3 regions of the Halobacillus sp. Marseille-Q1614 genome follow, and region 2 is predicted to be linked to each of the others. Evidence: a T-box and tRNA genes for the amino acid it is inferred to sense, from the RefSeq annotation. Region 2 holds a T-box; the other regions hold tRNA genes.

Region 1 (3,253 bases), 1.2 Mb from region 2:
GATACTTCATCAAAAAGACCGGTTAGAAAACCATTACCATCAAGAAGACCAGCAACGGCACATAACAGGTTTCCAAGAAGGTTCCCAGGCCCCGGAACAGCTGTAAGGTCTAGATTGATTTCTGACAGGTCAAGTTGCAGGCCAAGTAAATCGAGGAAAATAGGGCCCAGATCAAGATTTAAGAGGTCACATTCTTCTTGTGCTAGAGCAGCAGCTTGCATAGTATCACCGCTCATATCTTCAGTTAAAGTGGCAGGTACGCTTTCGAAGGTTTCTTTTACATCAGTGGTGGTACCATCTGCTGAGACAGCCTCACCTTTAACAACTCCGCTCATTAATAACCCTTCTTCTTCATCATAAGAAAGGTTATCAACGGTAACCATTCCTTTAAAAGTTCTGCCATCTTCAAGATCACCTGTGACCTTCATGTTCTTAAGCAGCTTTGATCCTGTGGTAGATGGAGAGGCAGCCATCGTGTTAACAGGGGCAAGAACAAACGTACTTACTAAAGCAATCACCAGGGCTGCAACAAGAGACTTTAATTTCATTTGGTATCCTCCTCATTTTTGTAAGCGCTCTCAAAAGTTAACTCACTTGCCAGCCGTAAATTGTTTTCCCTTGAAACCTCAGGTAAAACTGATTATCTTTCTTTTTATAAAAAATGATTACATACCACTAGTATCAAGAAGGAAATTGTCGAGAATTAAACTAATATGACCTGCGCCCTTAGTTGTATTTGTAGTGCTTTAAAGCTTTTACGAATAAAGGTGGTAATACAAAGTAACAGTGAGCGCTTTGGACTCTTGATGATTATTTTATAAAACAAAAAGACGCTTCTACAAAATAGAAACGTCTAGGTTTTTTTATTATAATTTTCGTTTAAGTACCGGTGGTCGGGGTCGAACCGACACTCCGTGAGGAACACGATTTTGAGTCGTGCGCGTCTGCCAATTCCGCCACACCGGCATATTGGAGGCGGCAACCGGAATCGAACCGGTGATAAAGGAGTTGCAGTCCTCTGCCTTACCGCTTGGCTATGCCGCCACTAATTGAATAATATATTATATTCTTCGATGTAGCAATTATGAAGCTTTTCAAGAGCGAGAGACGGGATTCGAACCCGCGACCCCCACCTTGGCAAGGTGGTGTTCTACCACTGAACTACTCTCGCATAATGGCTGGGCCAGCTGGATTCGAACCAGCGCATGACGGTACCAAAAACCGTTGCCTTACCGCTTGGCTATGGCCCAACATTTTTAGATAAAAAAATGGGGCGGCTGATGGGAATCGAACCCACGAATGCCGGAACCACAATCCGGTGCGTTAACCACTTCGCCACAACCGCCATAATGAAAGCAGGGGTAGTAGGAATCGAACCCACATTGACGGTTTTGGAGACCGTAGTTTTACCATTAAACTATACCCCTATTTGAATAATAAAATTAAAATGGTGGAGGGAGTAGGACTCGAACCTACGAACCCGATGGGAGCGGATTTACAGTCCGCCGCGTTTGGCCAACTTCGCTATCCCTCCACGTTAAAAGTGGTGCCGGCCAGAGGACTTGAACCCCCAACCTACTGATTACAAGTCAGTTGCTCTACCAATTGAGCTAGGCCGGCTAGTCAAAAAATGGTGGCTCGGGACGGAATCGAACCGCCGACACACGGATTTTCAGTCCGTTGCTCTACCGACTGAGCTACCGAGCCAGACAAATGATAGTTTATCATTTTCAAATATTGAACTAGCTTATGTATAATAATGTAATCAGTGGCGGTCCGGACGGGACTCGAACCCGCGACCTCCTGCGTGACAGGCAGGCATTCTAACCAACTGAACTACCGGACCAATATAAATAATTTGGTTGCGGGGGCAGGATTTGAACCTGCGACCTCCGGGTTATGAGCCCGACGAGCTACCGAACTGCTCTACCCCGCGATATTGTGGGAAATTATATTCCCATTAGATTTTCAATGGTGGAGGATGCAGGGCTCGAACCTGCGACCCCTTGCTTGTAAGGCAAGTGCTCTCCCAGCTGAGCTAATCCTCCAGGAAGTGGTGACCCGTACGGGATTCGAACCCGTGTTACCGCCGTGAAAGGGCGGTGTCTTAACCACTTGACCAACGGGCCAAACGTTATGATGTTAATGGCGGAGAGCGAGGGATTCGAACCCTCGAAACCGCGTGAACGGTTTACACGAATTCCAATCGTGCTCCTTCGGCCAGCTCGGACAGCTCTCCGTAATGGCTCCACAGGTAGGATTCGAACCTACGACCGATCGGTTAACAGCCGATTGCTCTACCACTGAGCTACTGTGGAATAATATCAACCTGGCGACGTCCTACTCTCACGGGGGTATACCCGACTACCATCGGCGCTGAAGAGCTTAACTACTGTGTTCGGCATGGGAACAGGTGTGACCTCTTCGCTATCGTCACCAGATCTATTGATCTGTTTCTTTTTTAGGGACAAGATATATTATATTGTCCTTTTGAGAAAATATCAAGGGTTATTTTAAAACTTTTTAGTAAACCCTCAAAACTGGATAAGACTGATGGAATCAAACCAAGGAATGTCTAGCGGCAACGCCTAAGCGTTTTCGCTTTTCTTTTAAAGTTAAGTCATCGATTGATTAGTATCCGTCAGCTCCACGTGTCACCACGCGTCCACCTCGGACCTATCGACCTCATCGTCTCTGAGGAATCTTACTAACTTATTGTTAGGGGAAATCTCATCTCAAGGGGGGCTTCATGCTTAGATGCTTTCAGCACTTATCCCGTCCACACGTAGCTACCCAGCGATGCTCCTGGCGGAACAACTGGTACACCAGCGGTGTGTCCATCCCGGTCCTCTCGTACTAAGGACAGCTCCTTTCAGATTTCCAACGCCCACGACGGATAGGGACCGAACTGTCTCACGACGTTCTGAACCCAGCTCGCGTACCGCTTTAATGGGCGAACAGCCCAACCCTTGGGACCGACTACAGCCCCAGGATGCGATGAGCCGACATCGAGGTGCCAAACCTCCCCGTCGATGTGGACTCTTGGGGGAGATAAGCCTGTTATCCCCGGGGTAGCTTTTATCCGTTGAGCGACGGCCCTTCCATACGGTACCGCCGGATCACTAAGCCCGACTTTCGTCCCTGCTCGACTTGTAGGTCTCGCAGTCAAGCTCCCTTGTGCCTTTACACTCTGCGAATGATTTCCAACCATTCTGAGGGAACCTTTGGGCGCCTCCGTTACTCTTTGGGAGGC
Region 2 (3,253 bases):
TTCACTTTTTTTCTAGAGGAATCGTTATGGTTTAAGGAAGGACAGGGAGTTAATGAGCTGCTTGGCATCTCATTAGAGCCGCAAGTGTCCATATCGGATTTAGGCGAAGACGTTCGCTTACATGGTTTTGTTCAGCTGTCTGGAGAGTATTTGGCAAAAGATCAGAAAGAGATGTATAGAGATGATGATGTGCGCCAGGCAGGAAGGATGATCCAGAAGGTGGAAAGGTCTGCGGAGGACGAAGATGTTTCTGAGTTTTTTCATATGTTTCCAGTAGAAATTACGGTTTCAAAAGACCGGGTGGCTGACATGGAAGATGTCGTTATTAATATTGAAAGCTTTGACTATGAGCTTCCTGAGTCGAATCAGCTTCGCTTACATGCTGAACTTGTCATGAACGGCATTCTTCAGGAACGATCTGTAAACCGGGAAGAGGCAGAGCAGGAAGATATCATAACGTTAGGGCCTGTCGTTTATAAAGAGGAAAAGGAAGACGAAATCCGCACGGTCAACGCAGAGCTTGAGGAGAGCAGCCGTAAAGAGACACACCAGACATTAGCGGACTTTTTCCAAACAAAAGAGCCTGAAGCAGAGGTTGAGCAGGAGTACGTGGAAGAAGAAACAGAAGGGGAAGGCGCTGAAGGGGATGATACCCAACAGGAGGAACAGGAAGAATCTCCTCCGTCCGTCAATGGATTTAAACAGATTTTTCAACACCTATTCCCAAACCGTGATGAGACCTATACACAAATGAAAATGTATATTGTTCAGGAAGACGAAACGATTGAAATGATTGCTGAGCGGTATGAGGTACCCGTTAAGCAATTAGAAAAGGTTAACCAAGTAGAAGATGATGTAACGGCAGGTCAGGTTGTTTATATTCCTAACTAAATCCACTTATACTTGAACGCTAAACATAAACCGAGCCAAATTCCAAGCAGAAGAACGTCCAAGGTTGTAGGGAAGATTAATGTGCGCAGCAATTGATAAATCAAAATAGGCACACAGGCTACTTCAATCACATACAGAAATTGGCGGCACCATGGTGGAAGCCGGTAACGGTAAAAGCGGCTCATTCTCAACACCTGACTTTCTACATTTTTTCAAAAAGAGTTGACTAAAACGGCGAATTCTATATACAATATGAATACTAACTACTATATGTGAAATGCCGTGAATGGGAAGAGTACATTCTCCGTTCCTTCAGAGAGGAAAACAAATGCTGTGAGTTTTCTAGGAATCAGGTGAGTGGAAGGTCGCCCGGGATGCAGCTTCTTTGAAAAGATGAGTAAAAGAAGCCGGTTAAAAGCCGTTATTTGCGATGAGTGTACAGATTTATTTCTGTAAACAAAGGTGGTACCACGGAAAAGCAAACCCTTTTCGTCCTTTTTAGGATGAAGGGGTTTTTTATTTTTCACAGAGTATGTGAAGGAGGAAGTCAATCATGGAACATAAAGATTTATCAATGCCGACTAAATACGATCCATCGTCAATTGAAAAAGACCGTTATCAGTATTGGGTCGACGGCAAGTTTTTTGAAGCTTCAGGAGATGAAAGTAAGGAGCCTTATACAGTAGTTATTCCGCCTCCCAACGTAACAGGGAAGCTTCACCTTGGGCACGCCTGGGACACGACGCTTCAGGATATTTTAACACGCGTAAAGCGGATGCAGGGATATGATGTATTATGGCTGCCGGGTATGGACCATGCCGGTATTGCCACACAGGCAAAAGTAGAAGCTAAGCTGAAGGAACAAGGGCAGTCGCGCTATGACCTAGGGCGTGAAGCATTCCTTGTGAAATCGTGGGAATGGAAACAGGAATATGCTCAGTTCATTCGTACCCAGTGGGAAAAGCTTGGACTTGGCTTAGACTACTCACGCGAACGCTTCACCTTAGATGAAGGCTTATCTGAAGCGGTTAAGGAAGTTTTCATAAAGCTTTACGAAAAGAAACTGATCTACCGTGGGGAGTATATTATTAACTGGGATCCTTCAACGAAGACCGCACTGTCTGACATTGAAGTAGAATATAAAGACGTCCAGGGTGCTTTTTATCATATGCGCTACCCGCTTAAAGACGAAGAAGGACACATCGAAATCGCCACAACGCGTCCGGAAACAATGCTTGGAGATACAGCTGTAGCTGTTCATCCTAAAGATGACCGCTATAAGCATTTGATTGGCAAGAAAGCCATTCTTCCAATTATCGGTCGTGAAATCGAAATTGTAGCAGACGACTATGTAGATAGGGACTTTGGATCTGGTGCTGTTAAGATTACTCCGGCTCATGATCCTAATGACTTTGAGATCGGAAACCGCCATAACTTAGAGCGCGTGCTTGTTATGAACGAAGACGGTACGATGAACGAGAATGCCGGCAAGTACCAAGGCATGGACCGCTTTGAATGCCGGAAGCAGCTCGTAAAAGACCTTCAGGAAAGCGGCGTTCTTTTTGAAATCGAAGACCATATGCACTCTGTCGGACATTCGGAGAGAAGCGGCGCTGTAGTAGAGCCTTACTTGTCTACACAATGGTTTGTTAATATGGAGCCGTTGGCGAAAGAGGCAATCAAGCTTCAATACGGTGATGATAAAGTAAGCTTTGTTCCGGATCGTTTTGAAAAAACGTATTTAAACTGGATGGAAAATATCCGCGACTGGTGTATTTCCCGTCAGCTTTGGTGGGGCCACCGTATTCCGGCCTGGTACCATAAAGAAACCGGTGAAATTTTTGTTGGAAAAGAAGCTCCTAAAGACGCGGAAAATTGGGAACAGGATGAAGATGTATTAGATACATGGTTCTCTTCTGCTTTATGGCCGTTTTCCACTATGGGCTGGCCGGATGAAAACAGTGAAGATTTCAAGCGCTATTTCCCTACAAACGTGTTAGTAACCGGATACGATATTATTTTCTTCTGGGTAAGCCGGATGATCTTCCAATCCATCGAGTTCACAGACCGCCGTCCATTTGAAGACGTACTGATCCACGGCTTGGTACGAGATGCTGAAGGAAGAAAAATGAGTAAGTCGCTTGGAAATGGAGTTGACCCGATGGATGTCATCGAGAAATACGGTGCCGACTCTTTACGCTACTTCCTTTCTACAGGCTCTTCACCAGGGCAGGACCTTCGTTTCCAATGGGAAAAGGTAGAATCCACATGGAATTTCGCAAATAAAATCTGGAATGCCTCCCGCTTTGCCTTAATGAACATGGGAGATTTAAAATATGAAGATATTGATCTAACTGGTGAA
Region 3 (3,253 bases), 2.1 Mb from region 2:
GTGATGGGGAGGGAAATAAAGTACCGAAGCTCCGGACTTCACACTGCCAAGAAAATCCTCTAGTGAGGAAAGAGGCGCCCGTACCGCAAACCAACACAGGTAGGCGAGGAGAGAATCCTAAGGTGAGCGGGAGAACTCTCGTTAAGGAACTCGGCAAAATGACCCCGTAACTTCGGGAGAAGGGGTGCTCCTCTGCCGAGGAGCCGCAGTGAAAAGGCCCAAGCGACTGTTTACCAAAAACACAGGTCTCTGCGAAGCCGTAAGGCGAAGTATAGGGGCTGACACCTGCCCGGTGCTGGAAGGTTAAGGGGATGCGTTAGCTTTTAGCGAAGCGTTGAACCGAAGCCCCAGTAAACGGCGGCCGTAACTATAACGGTCCTAAGGTAGCGAAATTCCTTGTCGGGTAAGTTCCGACCCGCACGAAAGGTGCAACGACTTGGGCACTGTCTCAACGAGAGACCCGGTGAAATTATACTATGCGTGAAGATGCGCATTACCCGCGACAGGACGGAAAGACCCCGTGGAGCTTTACTGTAGCCTGATATTGAATGTTGGTACAGCTTGTACAGGATAGGTGGGAGCCTGAGAAGCCGGAGCGCTAGCTTCGGTGGAGGCGCTGGTGGGATACCACCCTGGCTGTACGGACATTCTAACCCAGGACCGTGATCCGGTCCGGAGACAGTGTCAGGTGGGCAGTTTGACTGGGGCGGTCGCCTCCCAAAGAGTAACGGAGGCGCCCAAAGGTTCCCTCAGAATGGTTGGAAATCATTCGCAGAGTGTAAAGGCACAAGGGAGCTTGACTGCGAGACCTACAAGTCGAGCAGGGACGAAAGTCGGGCTTAGTGATCCGGCGGTACCGTATGGAAGGGCCGTCGCTCAACGGATAAAAGCTACCCCGGGGATAACAGGCTTATCTCCCCCAAGAGTCCACATCGACGGGGAGGTTTGGCACCTCGATGTCGGCTCATCGCATCCTGGGGCTGTAGTCGGTCCCAAGGGTTGGGCTGTTCGCCCATTAAAGCGGTACGCGAGCTGGGTTCAGAACGTCGTGAGACAGTTCGGTCCCTATCCGTCGTGGGCGTTGGAAATCTGAAAGGAGCTGTCCTTAGTACGAGAGGACCGGGATGGACACACCGCTGGTGTACCAGTTGTTCCGCCAGGAGCATCGCTGGGTAGCTACGTGTGGACGGGATAAGTGCTGAAAGCATCTAAGCATGAAGCCCCCCTTGAGATGAGATTTCCCCTAACAATAAGTTAGTAAGATTCCTCAGAGACGATGAGGTCGATAGGTCCGAGGTGGACGCGTGGTGACACGTGGAGCTGACGGATACTAATCAATCGATGACTTAACTTTAAAAGAAAAGCGAAAACGCCTAGGCGTTGCAGCTACAAATTATGACGGTTTGATTCCAATCAGTCTTATCCAGTTTTGAGGGTTTACCTCCATATAATAGATGAGGTGGCGATAGCGAAGAGGTCACACCTGTTCCCATGCCGAACACAGCAGTTAAGCTCTTCAGCGCCGATGGTAGTCGGGTATATCCCCGTGAGAGTAGGACGCTGCCTCATTAATAAGCTTCACTATTCCACAGTAGCTCAGTGGTAGAGCAATCGGCTGTTAACCGATCGGTCGTAGGTTCGAATCCTACCTGTGGAGCCACTTGCTTCCATAGCTCAGTGGTAGAGCACTTCCATGGTAAGGAAGGGGTCGCCGGTTCAAATCCGGCTGGAAGCTCTGAAGAAGAACATTTTTTTGGCCCGTTGGTCAAGCGGTTAAGACACCGCCCTTTCACGGCGGTAACACGGGTTCGAATCCCGTACGGGTCACCATTTGGAGGATTAGCTCAGCTGGGAGAGCACTTGCCTTACAAGCAAGGGGTCGCAGGTTCGAGCCCTGCATCCTCCACCATTTAGCCGGCCTAGCTCAATTGGTAGAGCAACTGACTTGTAATCAGTAGGTTGGGGGTTCAAGTCCTCTGGCCGGCACCATTGATTCCATTTTTGAATAGTGGAGGGATAGCGAAGTTGGCCAAACGCGGCGGACTGTAAATCCGCTCCCATCGGGTTCGTAGGTTCGAGTCCTACTCCCTCCACCATTTTATTTAAAAAGATGGAATAAATAAGTTGGATATGGTAATAATACTTAATGTCATCAATGGGCCATAGCCAAGCGGTAAGGCAACGGTTTTTGGTACCGTCATGCGCTGGTTCGAATCCAGCTGGCCCAGCCATTTTTTCAACTTACATCTAGCTTAAATAAGAGCTAGGTATTTTCTTGTGTTTAAATGATTTTTAATTTATGAAAACCACTTATTATTAAGGGCCATTAGCTCAGTTGGTAGAGCAAGCCAACCACATGAGTAAGCTTCCTGCAGGCTTGCGAGGAGTGCGGCATCACTGAATAAGCTTGCAACACGACGAGCATCGTCACTCAACAAACTTACGAGAACTTATTTTAATTACGAGCCATTAGCTCAGTTGGTAGAGCATCTGACTTTTAATCAGAGGGTCGGAGGTTCGAGCCCTCCATGGCTCACTTTTAATTTTCATCCGCACCTGAGTGCGGGAGTAGTTCAGTGGTAGAACACCACCTTGCCAAGGTGGGGGTCGCGGGTTCGAATCCCGTCTCCCGCTCCATTGTTCGGGGCCTTAGCTCAGCTGGGAGAGCGCCTGCTTTGCACGCAGGAGGTCAGCGGTTCGATCCCGCTAGGCTCCACCATACATAATCAGAATTACATCATTAGGCTGTCATCATTGAGATGTCAGCCTTTTTTTGTTAAGCAGTTTTTCTTAAGACAGCAGGAATAAAAAGGGGTGTTCCTATGAAAAAAGCTGTTTTTATCGACCGTGACGGTACACTTGGGGGAAGCAGCCAAATTGAATACCCAGGAAGCTTTACATTATATCCTGAAGTAAGAGAGCATCTCGAACTTTTAAAAAAGAACGGGTTTCTCGTATTTTCTTTTACCAATCAACCAGGGATCTCTAAAGGTAAATCAACAGAAAAGGCATTTAAATAGGAATTGCTGGGGTTTGGAATGGATAGTGTGCAGAAAGCCTAAAACCGGCATGATCGAGCAAGCCTGTAAAGATAATGAATTTAATCTCCAGGAAAGATGGGTGATTGGAGGTCGAATGAAGGACATACAGGCAGCCGAACAGGCTGGCACTAAAAGTACTAGTCTTAACAGGGGCAGGAAGTGAAGGTGCCGATTTCATAGAAAGACTCCGGAAATATTTCAAAAAATGATGA

Evidence for each region. A T-box is a leader RNA that pairs with one kind of tRNA and senses whether it is charged. The one in region 2 lies ahead of HUS26_RS04430 (valine--tRNA ligase), so its partner is inferred to be a tRNA-Val.
Region 1: it has a tRNA-Val gene. The T-box ahead of HUS26_RS04430 (valine--tRNA ligase) is inferred to sense a tRNA for this amino acid. The anticodon was not compared.
Region 3: it has a tRNA-Val gene. The T-box ahead of HUS26_RS04430 (valine--tRNA ligase) is inferred to sense a tRNA for this amino acid. The anticodon was not compared.

Annotation. Positions count from the first base shown of each region.
Region 1 covers NZ_CADDWH010000001.1:2,076,603-2,079,855, forward strand. The annotation lists gene HUS26_RS10465 (hypothetical protein) at 1-548, opposite strand, end outside; tRNA gene HUS26_RS10470 (tRNA-Leu) at 885-966, opposite strand; tRNA gene HUS26_RS10475 (tRNA-Cys) at 971-1,044, opposite strand; tRNA gene HUS26_RS10480 (tRNA-Gly) at 1,100-1,171, opposite strand; tRNA gene HUS26_RS10485 (tRNA-Gln) at 1,176-1,250, opposite strand; tRNA gene HUS26_RS10490 (tRNA-His) at 1,270-1,345, opposite strand; tRNA gene HUS26_RS10495 (tRNA-Trp) at 1,357-1,427, opposite strand; tRNA gene HUS26_RS10500 (tRNA-Tyr) at 1,449-1,534, opposite strand; tRNA gene HUS26_RS10505 (tRNA-Thr) at 1,545-1,620, opposite strand; tRNA gene HUS26_RS10510 (tRNA-Phe) at 1,632-1,707, opposite strand; tRNA gene HUS26_RS10515 (tRNA-Asp) at 1,770-1,846, opposite strand; tRNA gene HUS26_RS10520 (tRNA-Met) at 1,860-1,936, opposite strand; tRNA gene HUS26_RS10525 (tRNA-Val) at 1,973-2,048, opposite strand; tRNA gene HUS26_RS10530 (tRNA-Glu) at 2,055-2,129, opposite strand; tRNA gene HUS26_RS10535 (tRNA-Ser) at 2,147-2,239, opposite strand; tRNA gene HUS26_RS10540 (tRNA-Asn) at 2,244-2,318, opposite strand; rRNA gene rrf (5S ribosomal RNA) at 2,328-2,441, opposite strand; rRNA gene HUS26_RS10550 (23S ribosomal RNA) at 2,612-3,253, opposite strand, start outside.
Region 2 covers NZ_CADDWH010000001.1:906,546-909,798, forward strand. The annotation lists gene HUS26_RS04420 (LysM peptidoglycan-binding domain-containing protein) at 1-891, shown strand, start outside; gene HUS26_RS04425 (hypothetical protein) at 888-1,076, opposite strand; T-box leader at 1,165-1,391, shown strand; gene HUS26_RS04430 (valine--tRNA ligase) at 1,445-3,253, shown strand, end outside.
Region 3 covers NZ_CADDWH010000001.1:3,040,482-3,043,734, reverse strand. The annotation lists rRNA gene HUS26_RS15210 (23S ribosomal RNA) at 1-1,354, shown strand, start outside; rRNA gene rrf (5S ribosomal RNA) at 1,456-1,569, shown strand; tRNA gene HUS26_RS15200 (tRNA-Asn) at 1,586-1,660, shown strand; tRNA gene HUS26_RS15195 (tRNA-Thr) at 1,664-1,735, shown strand; tRNA gene HUS26_RS15190 (tRNA-Glu) at 1,756-1,830, shown strand; tRNA gene HUS26_RS15185 (tRNA-Val) at 1,834-1,909, shown strand; tRNA gene HUS26_RS15180 (tRNA-Thr) at 1,914-1,989, shown strand; tRNA gene HUS26_RS15175 (tRNA-Tyr) at 2,011-2,096, shown strand; tRNA gene HUS26_RS15170 (tRNA-Gln) at 2,157-2,231, shown strand; tRNA gene HUS26_RS15165 (tRNA-Lys) at 2,464-2,536, shown strand; tRNA gene HUS26_RS15160 (tRNA-Gly) at 2,563-2,637, shown strand; tRNA gene HUS26_RS15155 (tRNA-Ala) at 2,644-2,719, shown strand; gene HUS26_RS15150 (hypothetical protein) at 2,823-3,020, shown strand; gene HUS26_RS20295 (HAD hydrolase-like protein) at 3,034-3,204, shown strand.